2 regions of the Streptomyces syringium genome follow, and region 1 is predicted to be linked to the other one. Evidence: predicted binding sites of a transcription regulator. Region 1 holds the regulator's gene; the other holds the start of a gene.
What was found. The regulator HrcA, encoded in region 1, represses chaperone genes, less so after heat shock. The targets are predictions, from matches to a motif close to TTNGCACTCNGNNNNNCNGAGTGCNAA.
Positions count from the first base shown of each region.

Region 2: a site for HrcA is predicted at 4,025-4,051, ahead of groES (co-chaperone GroES). Genes of this name have one in related genera too.

Region 1 is NZ_JAGIOH010000001.1:2,559,892-2,567,050, forward strand. Features, by position in the region: gene JO379_RS11395 (nitronate monooxygenase) at 1-674, opposite strand, end outside; gene dnaJ (molecular chaperone DnaJ) at 1,049-2,185, opposite strand; gene hrcA (heat-inducible transcriptional repressor HrcA) at 2,186-3,202, opposite strand; gene JO379_RS11410 (MBL fold metallo-hydrolase) at 3,377-4,114, shown strand; gene JO379_RS11415 (DUF3097 domain-containing protein) at 4,215-5,036, shown strand; gene hemW (radical SAM family heme chaperone HemW) at 5,128-6,360, opposite strand; gene JO379_RS11425 (AMP-dependent synthetase/ligase) at 6,420-7,159, opposite strand, start outside.
Region 2 is NZ_JAGIOH010000001.1:3,357,559-3,364,717, reverse strand. Features, by position in the region: gene tsaD (tRNA (adenosine(37)-N6)-threonylcarbamoyltransferase complex transferase subunit TsaD) at 1-864, shown strand, start outside; gene JO379_RS14750 (THUMP-like domain-containing protein) at 868-2,073, opposite strand; gene JO379_RS14745 (flavoprotein) at 2,166-2,726, shown strand; gene JO379_RS14740 (polysaccharide deacetylase family protein) at 2,968-3,849, shown strand; gene groES (co-chaperone GroES) at 4,202-4,510, shown strand; gene groL (chaperonin GroEL) at 4,640-6,262, shown strand; gene JO379_RS14725 (SDR family NAD(P)-dependent oxidoreductase) at 6,379-7,140, opposite strand; gene JO379_RS14720 (MOSC domain-containing protein) at 7,150-7,159, opposite strand, start outside.

The sequences.
Region 1 (7,159 bases):
CGCATCAGGCCGCCCGCCGCGATCAGCGGGACGGTCACCGCGTCGCGGACCTCCGCGAGGAGGGTGAGCAGTCCGACGCCCGTCCCGTCCGCGCCCGCGTCGTCGTGGTGGGTGCCCTGGTGGCCACCGGCCTCGACGCCCTGGACGCAGACCGCGTCCGCGCCCGCCGTCTGCGCGGCCAGCGCCTCGGCGGCGGAGGTGGCCGTCACCACCGTCAGCGTGCCGGCCCGGGCCAGTGCCGCGAGGACCTCGGGGGCCGGGCAGCCGAAGTGGAAGGAGACGACCGGAACGGGATCTTCCAGGAGGATCGCGAGCTTGGCCTCGTACGCGTCGTCGCGGCTCCGGTCCGGATCACCGAGCGGCGCCCCGTACCGGGCGGCCTCGCCCGCAAGGCGCTGCCCGTACGCGTCCACGGCGGCCGGGTCGGTCACGGGCGGCTGCGGCATGAAGAGGTTCACACCGAAGGGGCGGTCGGTCAGGGCGCGCGTGCGCGTGATCTCCTCGCGCATCGCCGCCGGCGTCTTGTACCCGGCGGCGAGGAATCCGAGGCCACCGGCCTCGGACACGGCCGCGGCGAGCGACGGACACGAGGTGCCGCCCGCCATGGGGGCCTGCACGACCGGATACCGGAACAGGCCCGTCAGCGCCGAGGCCCCCCTGGATTCAAAAGCCATGACCACATCGTGTCACGCCCCGCGCACGGCGCCGAATCGAACCCGGTCGTGGAGTCCGCGCCGAGGGCGCCCCCTCGACTCCACCCGTACGGGTGGAGGCCTGTCGGCTGCCGCCGGCCACACCGCGTACCGGCTTGCGGGGAAGGGGCGTTGACGCGGGCCCCGGAAACGCGCGTCGGGCCGGGGCGAAGGCCCCGGCCCGACGTTCGGACGACTGAGCGGCGTTTGTCAGCGCCCGTTGAACGCGTCGATCAAGCTTGGCGACAGACGCCTACCGCCCGTTGAACGCATCCTTCAACCGCGAGAACAGCCCCTGCTGCCCCGGCTTACTGTGCAGGCCCGGGGGACGACCCCCGGAACCCCCAGCCGGACGCCTACCGACCGTTGAACGCATCCTTCAACCGCGAGAACAGCCCCTGCTGCCCCGGCTTGAACTCGCCCATGGGCCGCTCCTCGCCGCGCAGCTTCGCGAGCTGTCGCAGGAGGTCCTCCTGCTGCGGGTCGAGCTTGGCGGGGGTGGTCACCTCGACGTGCACAACGAGGTCACCGCGGCCGCCGCCTCGCAGGTGCGTGACACCGCGCTGGTGCAGCGGGATCGACTGGCCGGACTGGGTACCGGGCCGGATGTCGATCTCCTCGATGCCGTCCAGCGTCTCCAGCGGCACCTTCGTGCCGAGGGCCGCGGCCGTCATCGGGATGGTGACCGTGCAGTGCAGATCGTCGCCGCGCCGCTGGAAGGTGGTGTGCGGGATCTCGTGGATCTCCACGTACAGATCACCGGCCGGGCCGCCGCCGGGGCCGACCTCGCCCTCGCCCGCGAGCTGGATGCGGGTGCCGTTGTCGACACCGGCCGGGATCTTCACGGTCAGGGTCCGCCGCGACCGGACGCGGCCGTCGCCGGCGCACTCCGGGCACGGGGTCGGCACCACGGTGCCGAAGCCCTGGCACTGCGGGCACGGCCGGGAGGTCATGACCTGGCCGAGGAAGGACCGGGTGACCTGCGAGACCTCACCGCGACCGCGGCACATGTCACAGGTCTGGGCGGACGTGCCGGGGGCCGCGCCCTCGCCGCTGCACGTGGTGCAGACGACGGCCGTGTCGACCTGGATCTCCTTGGTCGTCCCGAAGGCCGCCTCGTCGAGGGTCACTTCGAGCCGGATCATGGCGTCCTGGCCGCGCCGCGTGCGCGACCGGGGGCCGCGCTGTGAGGCCTGCCCGAAGAAGGCGTCCATGATGTCGGAGAAGTTGCCGAAGCCCGCGCCGAAGCCACCCGCGCCACCGGCGCCGCCCGAGGAGGACAGCGGGTCGCCGCCGAGGTCGTAGACCTGCTTCTTCTGCGGGTCGGAGAGCACCTCGTAAGCGGCGTTGATCTCCTTGAACCGCTCCTGGGTCTTCGGGTCCGGGTTCACATCCGGGTGCAACTCGCGGGCGAGTCGGCGGAAGGCCTTCTTGATCTCGTCCTGCGAGGCATCACGCCGTACGCCCAGGACCGCGTAGTAGTCCGTGGCCACTTACGACTCCGCCAGGATCTGTCCGACGTAACGTGCCACTGCGCGTACCGCTCCCATCGTTCCGGGGTAGTCCATGCGGGTCGGTCCGACCACGCCGAGTTTGGCGACTGCCTCGTCGCCCGAACCGTAGCCGACGGCCACGACCGATGTGGAGGTCAGTCCCTCGTGAGCGTTCTCATGACCGATACGGACGGTCATGCCCGAGTCCTTGGCCTCACCCAGGAGCTTGAGCAGCACGACCTGCTCCTCCAACGCCTCCAGCACGGGCCGGATCGTCAGCGGGAAGTCGTGCCCGAAGCGGGTGAGATTGGCGGTGCCGCCGATCATCAGCCGTTCCTCGGTCTCCTCGACCAGGGTCTCCAGCAGGGTCGCGAGCACCGTAGAAACGGTTCCTCGGTCGTCCTGCTCGAAGGACTCGGGAAGGTCCTGCACCAGCTGCGGCACATCCGCGAACCGCCGCCCCACGACCCGGCTGTTGAGCCGTGCCCGCAGGTCCGCGAGCGAGGTCTCACCGAAGGGCGCCGGGCAGTCGACCATGCGCTGCTCGACGCGGCCGGTGTCCGTGATCAGCACGAGCATCACACGGGCCGGGGCGAGTGAGAGCAATTCCACATGCCGCACCGTCGAGCGGGTCAGCGACGGGTACTGCACCACGGCGACCTGACGGGTCAGCTGCGCCAGCAGCCGGACCGTGCGCGCCACGACGTCGTCCAGGTCGACGGCGCCGTCCAGGAAGTTCTGGATCGCGCGACGCTCGGGCGAGGACAGCGGCTTGACACCGGCCAGCTTGTCGACGAAAAGGCGGTAGCCCTTGTCGGTCGGGATGCGGCCCGCGCTCGTGTGGGGCTGGGCGATGAAGCCCTCGTCCTCCAGCGCGGCCATGTCGTTGCGCACGGTGGCCGGGGACACGCCCAGCCGGTGCCGCTCGGTGAGGGCCTTGGAGCCGACGGGCTCCTCGGTGCCCACGTAGTCCTGGACGATGGCGCGCAACACCTCGAGCCTTCGTTCGCTCAGCACCGCGCGCACCTCCCTGTCCAGCCGTCTCACGGGGTCGTCCCTGGCACTCGAAGGTCACGAGTGCCAAATCCCTCCCGCCAGTGTACGGCCGGGTACTACGGCCAGGGCAAGGGCCGTCCCGCCGCGCGCCTCCCTGGCGGGCAAACCGTACCGTGCTCCGGCTAGCGTCTCGGTATGGAAAATCATGGGCAACGGGGCGCGCGGGAGCGCTGGGAGCCGCTCGCGCCGGGGATCGCGCGCCGCAGGATGCCGGTCTGGGACTGCACGATCGGGGCCGTCTCCGGGCCTGACGGGGTGCTGCTCGTGGACACCGGCTCGTCCCTGCGGGAGGGCGCGGAGATCCGTCGGGAGGTCGAGGAACTCTTCGGCCGCCGCGTGACGCATATCGCTCTCACCCACGCGCACTTCGATCACGTGCTGGGCACCGCCGCCTTCGCGGGTGTGCAGGTGTACGGGGCGATGGGCATCGACAGGGTGCTCCGCGACGGGGAAGAGGTGCGCACGAGCGCGGTGCGGGAGGGGGTGGACCCCGATGCCGCCGAGGAGGCGGCCGATCTGCTCGTCCGCCCGCACCATCTGGTCTCCGGCGAGCTGACCCTGGACCTGGGCGGCGGCCGTCGGGTGCTGCTCGCCGACGTGGGGCCCGGGCACACGGCGCACGACCTGGCGGTGCTGGTCACGGACGCCGGTGGCGCTCCCGAGGTCGTCTTCTGCGGTGATCTGGTCGAGGAGTCCGGTGAACCGCAGGCGGGCTCGGACGCCCTCCCCGAGCAGTGGCCCGCGGCGCTGGACGCGCTGCTGGTGCTCGGCGGCGAGGACGCGATCTACGTGCCGGGGCACGGCGCGGTGGTGGATGCCGGGTTTGTCCGGGCGCAGCGTGACGCGCTCGCGGTGCGTTTCGGCGTGTCGTAACGCCGGTAGCGCGGTTTTTCCTATGGTCGGGCTGGTGCGCGGCAGAGGTCGTGCGCTGCCGGGCACCCCCGGCCCCGGATCCCCTGACCGGAACGGCTCCATGCGCAGCAGACAGTACGGCCCCGACCTGACCCCTCCGTGGAAGAAGACCACCCCCGCTCCGGAGGTCCCGGCCGAGCCCGATCTGGTGGTCGAGGAGGTCACCACGGGCTTCTGCGGGGCGGTGATCCGCTGCGAGAAGACGGCGCAGGGCCCGACGGTCACCCTGGAGGACCGCTTCGGCAAACACCGGGTCTTCCCGATGGAGCCGCGCGGCTTCCTCCTGGAGGGCCGGGTCGTCACGCTCGTACGCCCGGGCCCCCTGAGCCCCCGCGCACCCCAGCGGACCGCCTCGGGCTCGGTGGCCGTGCCCGGGGCCCGGGCACGGGTGGCCCGGGCCGGGCGCATCTACGTGGAGGGGCGGCACGACGCGGAGCTCGTGGAGCGGGTGTGGGGCAACGACCTGCGCATCGAGGGCGTGGTCGTGGAGTACCTGGAGGGCATCGACGACCTCCCCGCCATCGTCCGCTCCTTCGCCCCCGCCCCCGACGCCCGCCTGGGGGTCCTGGTGGACCACCTCGTGCCGGGCTCCAAGGAATCGCGGATCGCGGCGCAGGTCACGGGCGAGGACGTGCTGGTCGTCGGCCACCCGTACATCGACGTGTGGGAGGCGGTGAAGCCGTCCTCGGTGGGCATCACGGCCTGGCCGCGCGTGCCGCGCGGCGAGGACTGGAAGACGGGCGTGTGCCGGGCACTGGGCTGGCCGGAGAACACGGGGGCCGCTTGGCAGCGGATCCTGGGGTCGGTGCGTTCGTACAAGGACCTGGAGCCGCAGCTGCTGGGGCGGGTGGAGGAACTGATCGATTTCGTGACGGCGCCCTGATGTCTCAGCCCGTCCGGTGATCGTGGACACGGCACAGCGCCCCGTCCGGCGATTGAGGACCGGGGTCCGGGGCAGCGCCCCGGTACTCGCATCAGTCCACCAGGTCCCGGACCACGGCGTCGGCCAGCAGCCGACCCCGCAGCGTCAGTACCGCGCGCCCTTCCTCGTACGGGCCCGCCTGGAGCAGGCCGTCCGCCAGAGCGCGCGCAGCCGCCGCCGCGCCCGCCGGCTTCAGCAAGGACAGCGGGCAGCCGTCCAGCAGGCGCAGCTCCAGCAGGATCCGCTCGACCCGCTGGTCCTCCTCCGGCAGGACCTCGCGGCCCGCGCCGGGGGAGCGTCCCTCGGACAGCGCCTGCGCGTACGCGCCCGGGTGCTTGACGTTCCACCACCGCACGCCCCCCACGTGCGAGTGCGCCCCGGGGCCCGCGCCCCACCAGTCGGCGCCGCGCCAGTACAGCTCGTTGTGGCGGCAGCGGCCGGCCTCGGTGGTGGCCCAGTTCGAGACCTCGTACCAGTCGAAGCCGGCGGCGGTGAGCATCTCCTCGGCGATGAGGTAGCGGTCGGCGTGGACGTCGTCGTCGGTCATCGGGACCTCGCCGCGGCGGATGCGCCGGGCGAGCTGGGTGCCCTCCTCGACGATCAGGGCGTAGGCCGAGACGTGGTCCGGGCCCGCGCCGATCGCGGCGGACAGTGAGGCGCGCCAGTCGTCGTCGGACTCGCCCGGCGTGCCGTAGATCAGGTCCAGGTTGACGTGCTCGAAGCCGGCCGCCCGGGCCTCGGCGACGCAGGCCTCCGGGCGGCCCGGGGTGTGTGTGCGGTCCAGGATCTGCAGGACGTGCGGGCGGGCGCTCTGCATGCCGAAGGAGATGCGGTTGAAGCCGCCCTCGCGCAGCTCCGCCAGATAGCGCGGGTCGACGGAGTCCGGGTTGGCCTCGGTGGTGATCTCCGCGCCCTCGGCGAAGCCGAACTCGTCACGGATCGCGGCCAGCATCCGTACGAGGTCGGCGGCGGGCAGCAGGGTCGGGGTGCCGCCGCCGACGAAGACGGTCTCCACGGGGCGGGGGTCGTCGCCCAGTACCTTCCGTGCGAGCCGGATCTCCTCCGCGACGGTGTCGGCGTAATTGTCCCGGGAGGCCAGCGCGCCGCCGGAGCCGCGCAGCTCACTGGCGGTGTAGGTGTTGAAGTCGCAGTACCCGCAGCGTGTCGCGCAGTACGGCACGTGCAGATAGAACCCGAGCGGCCGTGCTCCCGCGCCCTCCAGGGCGTGCCGGGGCAGGGCCCCGTCCTCGGGCATGGGCTCACCATCAGGCAGTACGGAAGGCATGCGTCCATTGTCCGGCATGCCGCCGGTAGGCCCGCCCGCGGCGAGGGCGGGCCTTTTCGTCAGCCCTCCCTGGCCCCCTCGTACATCTCCTCGATCAGGGCCTTGTACTCCCGCTCCACCACCGGCCGCTTGAGCTTGAGGCTCGGTGTCAGCTCGCCGTGCTCGACGTCCAGGTCCCGCGGCAGCAGCCGGAACTTCTTGATCGTCTGCCAGCGCTGCAGGCCCTCGTTCAGCCGTCGCACATAGCCGTCGATCAGCTCCTCGGCCTCCTTGGTGGCGACCACCTCGGCGTACGACTTGCCCTCCAGGCCGTGCTCGGCGGCCCAGGACATCAGCGTCGGCTCGTCGAGCGCGATGAGGGCGGTGCAGAAGTTACGGTCCGCCCCGTACACCAGGATGTTGGAGACGAACGGGCAGACGGCCTTGAACTGGCCCTCCACCTCGGCCGGCGCGACGTACTTGCCGCCCGAGGTCTTGATCAGGTCCTTCTTCCGGTCGGTGATCCGCAGGAAGCCGTCAGGGGACAGCTCGCCGATGTCGCCGGTGTGGAACCAGCCGTCGGACTCCAGCACCTCCGCCGTCTTCTCGGGCTGGCCGTGGTAGCCCTCCATGACGCCGGGGCCGCGCAGCAGGATCTCGCCGTCGTCGGCGATGCGGACCTCCGTGCCGGGCAGCGGCTTGCCGACCGTGCCGGTGCGGTAGGCCTCGCCGGGGTTGACGAAGCTGGCGGCGCTGGTCTCGGTGAGGCCGTAGCCCTCCAGGATGTGGATGCCGGCGCCGGAGAAGAAGTAGCCGATCT
Region 2 (7,159 bases), 800 kb from region 1:
GCCAAGGCCTACGCGTACGCGCTCGGCAAGCCCCTCTACGGCGTCAACCACCTCGCCTCGCACATCTGCGTCGACCAGCTCGAACACGGCGCGCTGCCCGAGCCGACGATGGCGCTGCTGGTCAGCGGCGGCCACTCGTCCCTGCTGCTGGCGCCCGACATCACCTCCGACGTCCGCCCGCTCGGCTCGACCATCGACGACGCGGCGGGCGAGGCCTTCGACAAGGTCGCCCGCGTCCTGAACCTCGGCTTCCCCGGCGGCCCGGTCATCGACCGCTACGCCCGGGAGGGCGACCCCGCGGCGATCAAGTTCCCGCGCGGTCTGACGGGCCCGCGCGACCCGATCTACGACTTCTCCTTCTCCGGCCTGAAGACCGCCGTCGCCCGCTGGATAGAGGCCAAGCGCGCGGCGGGCGAGGACGTGCCCGTCGCGGACGTGGCGGCGTCCTTCCAGGAGGCCGTCGTCGACGTCCTCACCCGCAAGGCCGTCCGCGCCTGCAAGGACAACGGCGTCGACCACCTCATGATCGGCGGCGGCGTCGCCGCCAACACCCGGCTGCGCGCCATGGCCCAGCGCCGCTGCGAGGACGCGGGCATTGTGCTGCGCGTACCCAGCCCGAAGCTCTGCACGGACAACGGCGCGATGGTCGCGGCGCTCGGCGCGGAGATGGTGGCGCGGGGGCGCGCGTCGTCGTCGTGGGACCTCTCGGCCGACTCGTCGCTCCCGGTGACGGAGACGCACGTGCCGGGCACGCACGACGAGGACCACGACCACGGAGACGGTCACGGTCACTCACACGGTCACGGCCACGCGCACGACCACGACCACTTCCACGAGCTGAGCAAGGACAACCTCTACTCCTGACCGTCAGCCGGCCGGGTGCCCCAGCAGCATCGTCGGGGCGCCCGCCACCCGGGTGAGCAGAATCGTGCAGGAGTTCGGCCCTGCGGGCTTGAGCTTCTTGCGCAGCTCCTCCGGCTCGACCGCCGACCCGCGCTTCTTCACCGTCACGACGCCCACCTCGCGCTCGCGCAGCAGGGCCTTGAGCTTCTTCAGGTTGAAGGGCAGCACGTCCGTGATCTCGTACGCCGCCGCGTACGGCGTCGGGCGCAGCTCGTCGCTCGTCACATACGCGATCGTCTCGTCGATCAGCCCCCCGGCGAGCTCCTCGGCCGCCTCCGCGACCAGGTGCGCGCGGATGACCGCGCCGTCGGGCTCGTAGAGATAGCGGCCCACGGGCCGTACGGCCGGGTCCGGCAGGCCTTCGCCCAGCAGGGACGCGGCCCGGGGCAGCAGCGTCGCCCGCCGTGCCCCCGGCTGCGTGCCGAACCACAGCACGGCCTCCTTCACATCGCCGCCGTCCGAGATCCACTCGGCCTCCGCGTCGTCGGGGATCGCCTCGTGCGGCACCCCGGGCGCGATCTTGAGCGCGGCGCGCGGTGCGGTGCGGGCGGCCCCGATCGCCCAGGACAGCGGCGGTGAATACGCCTCGGGGTCGAAGATCCGGCCCCGCCCGCCGCGCCGCGCCGGGTCGACGAACACCGCGTCGTAGCCGGTGGTGTCGATCTCGGCGACATCCGCGCACCGCACCTCGATCAGGTCGGACAGCCCCAGGGCGGCCGCGTTGGCACGGGCGACCTCGCAGGTCAGCGGGTCGCGGTCGACGGCCAGCACGAAGACCCCGGCGCGCGCCAGCGCGATGGCGTCACCGCCGATGCCGCAGCAGAGATCGGCGAGACGGCGGACGCCGAGCGCGGCGAACCGCCCGGCGCGGTACTCGGCCACCGACTTGCGGGTGGACTGCTCGACGCCGTTGGGGGTGAAGAACATGCGGTACGCGTCCTCGGCCCCGAACTTCGCCACCGCGCGCTGTCGCAGCCGCGCCTGGCCGAGCGCGGCCGAGACCAGCTCGGCGGGGTACTCACGGCGCAGCCGGGTCGCGGTGGCGAGCTCCTGGGCGGGGTCGTAGTCGCGCAGGGTGTCGAGGAGCCGCCGCCCTTCGTCGGTGAGGAGCGCGGCGAAGGCGTCGGTGGGCGAGCCGGTGGAAGAGTTCGGTGCGGGCACGTGTCTCATTCTCGCCGACGCCCGGCGCCCCGGCCGTCGGTGCCCGCCCGGCGGGAACGCACCACTTGCGGGCCCCGGCCGCACCCCGTGGACTGGCCCGTATGACCGCGAACGGCACCGCGCGCCGCGTCCTGTACCTGATCGCCTGCGCTGCCCCGCCCACCCGCCGGATCGCCGACGGCATCCGCGCCGCCCAGACGGCCGGCTGGGACGTCTGTCTGATCCTCACGCCCACCGCGCACCGCTGGCTGGCCGACGAGACGGCCGCCCTGCGGGACCTGACCGGGCATCCGGTCCGGCACGCGTACAAGCTCCCCGACGAGCCCGACGTGCTGCCCGCCGCCGACGCCGTCCTCGTCGCGCCCGCCACCTTCAACACGCTGAACAAGTGGGCCGCCGGCATCGCCGACACCCTCGCGCTCGGGCTCGTCACCGAGGCGATCGGGCTGCGCCTGCCCCTCGCCGCCCTGCCGCACCTCGGCGCCGCCCAGGCCGCGCACCCCGCGTTCGGGCGCAACATCGCGTTCCTGCGCGAGGCGGGCGTGACCGTCCTCCTCGGCGGCGACGGCTACCACCCGGAGCGGGGCGACGAAGTCGACGCCTTCCCCTGGGCGGCCGCCGTCGCGGCCCTGCCGGCACCAGCACCGGCACCGGAGCTGTAGCGCTTGTCCGCCGGGTCTTCGGGGGGCTCCCAACGCCCGGCACCGGGGGCTCCTCCCGGCGGCAGCCGGGGGGAGCCCGCCGCGTGCCGCCGACATGCGCCCGGCACGAGGGCGACCCTCCGTCGTGCGCTCGCACGCCCCGGACGCCGCTCGCCGATCCACGAAGATCTGCCGGGCAGGAACCGGCCCCACGTGCCGTCCCGGACCAGGCGCATCGAACACATGAACAACAATCGTGCCGGTGAGCACGACTGTTTCCGGCCTCCGGGCCGCCCTCGCCACCGCCCTCCCCGTCTGCGCCGCGACGCTCCTGCTGACGGGCCTGCTCTCGGGCTGCTCGTCCGGCGCCGATGCCGGAGCCGATGCCGGAAAGGGCGAGCGGACCCGCGCGTCCGAGAAGGCCGCCGCCCGGCCGCCCGCACCCGCCCCCGACGCGGACGCCTACCGCCGCTGGGGCCTCGACAAGCCCCTCGCCCCGCCCCCGGCCCCGCCCGCGCGCAAGCTGACGGAGAGCGTGCAGGCGGGCGGCGCGCCCCTGCTCGTACGGCGGGTGCCCACCCGGGACAAGGTCGTCTTCGTGACCATCGACGACGGGGCCGAGAAGGACCCGGAGTTCGTGAAGATGGCCGAGGACCTCAAGCTGCCGCTGACGATGTTCCTCACCGACGACATCGCCCGCGCCGGCCGCGGCTACCCCTACTTCGACCGGCTCCACGCCCTCGGCAACGGCGTCCACAACCACACCCTCGGCCACCCCGACCTGCGCACCCTTGACCCCGACGCCCAGCGCCGCCAGATATGCGGACAGCAGGACGCCCTGGCCAAGCGGTACGGCGCCCGCCCGGCGCTCTTCCGCCCGCCCTACGGCAACTACAACGACGCCACCCTCGCCGCCGCCGGCGGCTGCGGAGTGAAGGCGGTCGTGCTGTGGGAGGCCACCATGCAGATCAACGACATGCGGTACGCGCAGGGCGGCAGGCTGCGGCCCGGTGACATCGTCCTCGCGCACTTCCGCGGGCCCAAGGAGCTGAAGGGCACGTCGATGACCCGGATGACGGCGAACATGCTGCGCAGCATCCAGAAGCAGGGCTACACGGTGGCCCGCCTGGAGGACTACCTCTGAGGGCCCGGCGGAGGATTACCCCCGGCGACGCGCGGGAAGATCCACCCCTGCGGCCCCCGGCGCGCCGGTGCGGGCCGTGCACGTGTCCCGTGCGAGGCCTGTACGAGGTCCTGTGCGAGGCCCTGTGCGAGGGGGTCACCCCAGGGGTGGAACGGGACGCGCAGCGCACGCCGAATTGGCACTCCGCTTGACCGAGTGCTAACCGCGTCATAGTCTCGGCTCCGTTGGCACTCTCCACCGGGGAGTGCCAGACACGGCGACGGGCAGCTCCGGCACCCGCGACGACGGATCCGACCTGGTCGCCACCTCAGACAGTTAACCCCGTGAGATCTCCGAAGGGGGAGGTCGGATCGTGACGACCGCCAGCTCCAAGGTTGCCATCAAGCCGCTCGAGGACCGCATTGTGGTCCAGCCGCTCGACGCCGAGCAGACCACGGCCTCTGGCCTGGTCATCCCGGACACCGCGAAGGAGAAGCCCCAGGAGGGCGTCGTCCTGGCCGTGGGCCCGGGCCGCTTCGAGGACGGCAACCGTCTTCCGCTCGACGTTACCGTCGGCGACGTCGTGCTCTACAGCAAGTACGGCGGCACCGAGGTGAAGTACAACGGCGAGGAGTACCTCGTCCTCTCGGCTCGCGACGTTCTCGCGATCGTCGAGAAGTAGCCGGGGTCCGGGGGCAGGTCCCCCGGAAAGTACCGAACCCCAGTTTGCATTGATCTACGCCCCGGCCACCCGAGTCTGAACAACCGGGCGACCGGGGCGTAGTTCTTTCGAGAGGACACAACAGCTCCCATGGCGAAGATTCTGAAGTTCGACGAGGACGCCCGTCGCGCCCTTGAGCGCGGCGTCAACAAGCTTGCCGACACCGTGAAGGTGACGATCGGTCCCAAGGGCCGCAACGTCGTCATCGACAAGAAGTTCGGTGCCCCCACCATCACCAACGACGGTGTCACCATCGCGCGCGAGGTCGAGCTCGACGACCCGTACGAGAACCTGGGCGCCCAGCTCGTGAAGGAGGTGGCGACCAAGACCAACGACATCGCGGGTGACGGCACCACCACCGCCACCGTGCTGGCCCAGGCGCTGGTCCGCGAGGGTCTGCGCAACGTCGCCGCCGGCGCCTCCCCGGCCTCGCTGAAGAAGGGCATCGACGCCGCGGTCAAGGCCGTGTCCGATGAGCTTCTCGCGACCGCCCGTCCGATCGAGGACAAGACCGACATCGCCGCCGTGGCCGCGCTCTCCGCGCAGGACAAGCAGGTCGGCGAGCTCATCGCCGAGGCGATGGACAAGGTCGGCAAGGACGGTGTCATCACCGTCGAGGAGTCCAACACCTTCGGCCTGGAGCTGGACTTCACCGAGGGCATGGCCTTCGACAAGGGCTACCTCTCGCCCTACATGGTCACCGACCAGGAGCGTATGGAGGCCGTCCTCGACGACCCGTACATCCTGATCCACCAGGGCAAGATCTCCTCGATCCAGGACCTGCTCCCGCTGCTCGAGAAGATCATCCAGGGTGGCGCCTCCAAGCCGCTCCTGATCATCGCCGAGGACGTCGAGGGCGAGGCGCTCTCCACCCTCGTCGTCAACAAGATCCGCGGCACGTTCAACGCCGTGGCCGTCAAGGCCCCCGGCTTCGGCGACCGCCGCAAGGCGATGCTCGGCGACATGGCCACCCTCACCGGTGCCACCGTCATCGCCGAGGAGGTCGGCCTCAAGCTCGACCAGGCCGGTCTGGATGTGCTGGGCACCGCCCGCCGCGTGACCATCACCAAGGACGACACCACCATCGTCGACGGTGGCGGCAACTCCGAGGACGTCGTCGGTCGCGTCAACCAGATCAAGGCCGAGATCGAGTCCACGGACTCCGACTGGGACCGCGAGAAGCTCCAGGAGCGCCTCGCCAAGCTCGCCGGTGGCGTCTGCGTCATCCGCGTGGGTGCGGCCACCGAGGTCGAGCTCAAGGAGAAGAAGCACCGTCTGGAGGACGCCATCTCCGCGACCCGCGCCGCGGTCGAGGAGGGCATCGTCTCCGGTGGTGGCTCCGCGCTCGTCCACGCCGTCAAGGTCCTCGAGGGCAACCTCGGCAAGACCGGCGACGAGGCCACCGGTGTCGCCGTGGTCCGCCGCGCCGCCGTCGAGCCGCTGCGCTGGATCGCCGAGAACGCCGGCCTCGAGGGCTACGTCATCACCGCGAAGGTGGCGGAGCTCGAGAAGGGCCAGGGCTTCAACGCCTCGACCGGTGAGTACGGCGACCTGGTGAAGGCCGGCGTCATCGACCCGGTCAAGGTCACCCGCTCCGCCCTGGAGAACGCCGCGTCCATCGCGTCGCTGCTGCTCACGACCGAGACCCTGGTCGTCGAGAAGCCGGCCGACGAGGAGCCCGAGGCCGGCCACGGCCACGGTCACTCCCACTAGTCGCGACCACCGCCCGGTGGCGGCCGCTTCGCGCGGTGGCCACTCGGCACGGCCGAGGCCCGGCACCCCTTCGGGGGCGCCGGGCCTCGGCCGTTCTCCCTCCGGGCCGTGGGAACCTACCGGCGGCCCGTCCCCGACGACGCCCGCCCGAGCGCCCCGCGCGGCGCCAGCTTCGCCAGACCGCTGAACGCCTTGTACCGGGGGTCGGGCACGGAGATGGTCTTGCCGCGCGCCAGGTCCTTCAGCGCCGAGGTCACGAGCTTGTCCGCGTCCAGCCACAGCCAGTTCGGGATGTTCTCCGCGGGCATGCCCGCCCGCTCGTGGAACTCCGTCCGGACGAAGCCCGGGCACAGCGCCATCAGCCGCAGCCCGCTGCCCTCCAGGTCCTTCGCCGCACCCTGGGTGAACTGCACGACCCACGCCTTGCTCGCCCCGTAGGTGCCGCGCGGCACGAACGCGGCCACCGACGCGACGTTGACCACGCCGCCGCGCCTGCGCTCGCGCATACCGGGGACGGCAGCCGACGTCAGCCGCAGCACCGCCTCGCAGTGCACCTTGAGCATCCTCAGCTCGTCGGCCATCGTGACCTCGAGGAAGACGCCCTTGTTCCCGAACCCGGCGTTGTTGACCAGCAGATCCACCGGCTGCGTACGGTCCGAGAGCCGGGCCTCGACCGCCCCGATGCCCTCGTCGTCCGCCAGATCCGCGCGGAGCACCTCCGCTTCCACGCCGTGCCGGTCGTGGAGCTCGGTCGCCTGTTCGTTGAGCCGCTTCTCGTCGCGCGCCACGAGCACCAGATTGTGCCCGTCGGCCGCCAGCCGCCGAGCGAAGGCCGCGCCGATGCCGGCCGTCGCTCCCGTGATCAGTGCAGTCGTCATACGGGAACGTTAGTGCTCG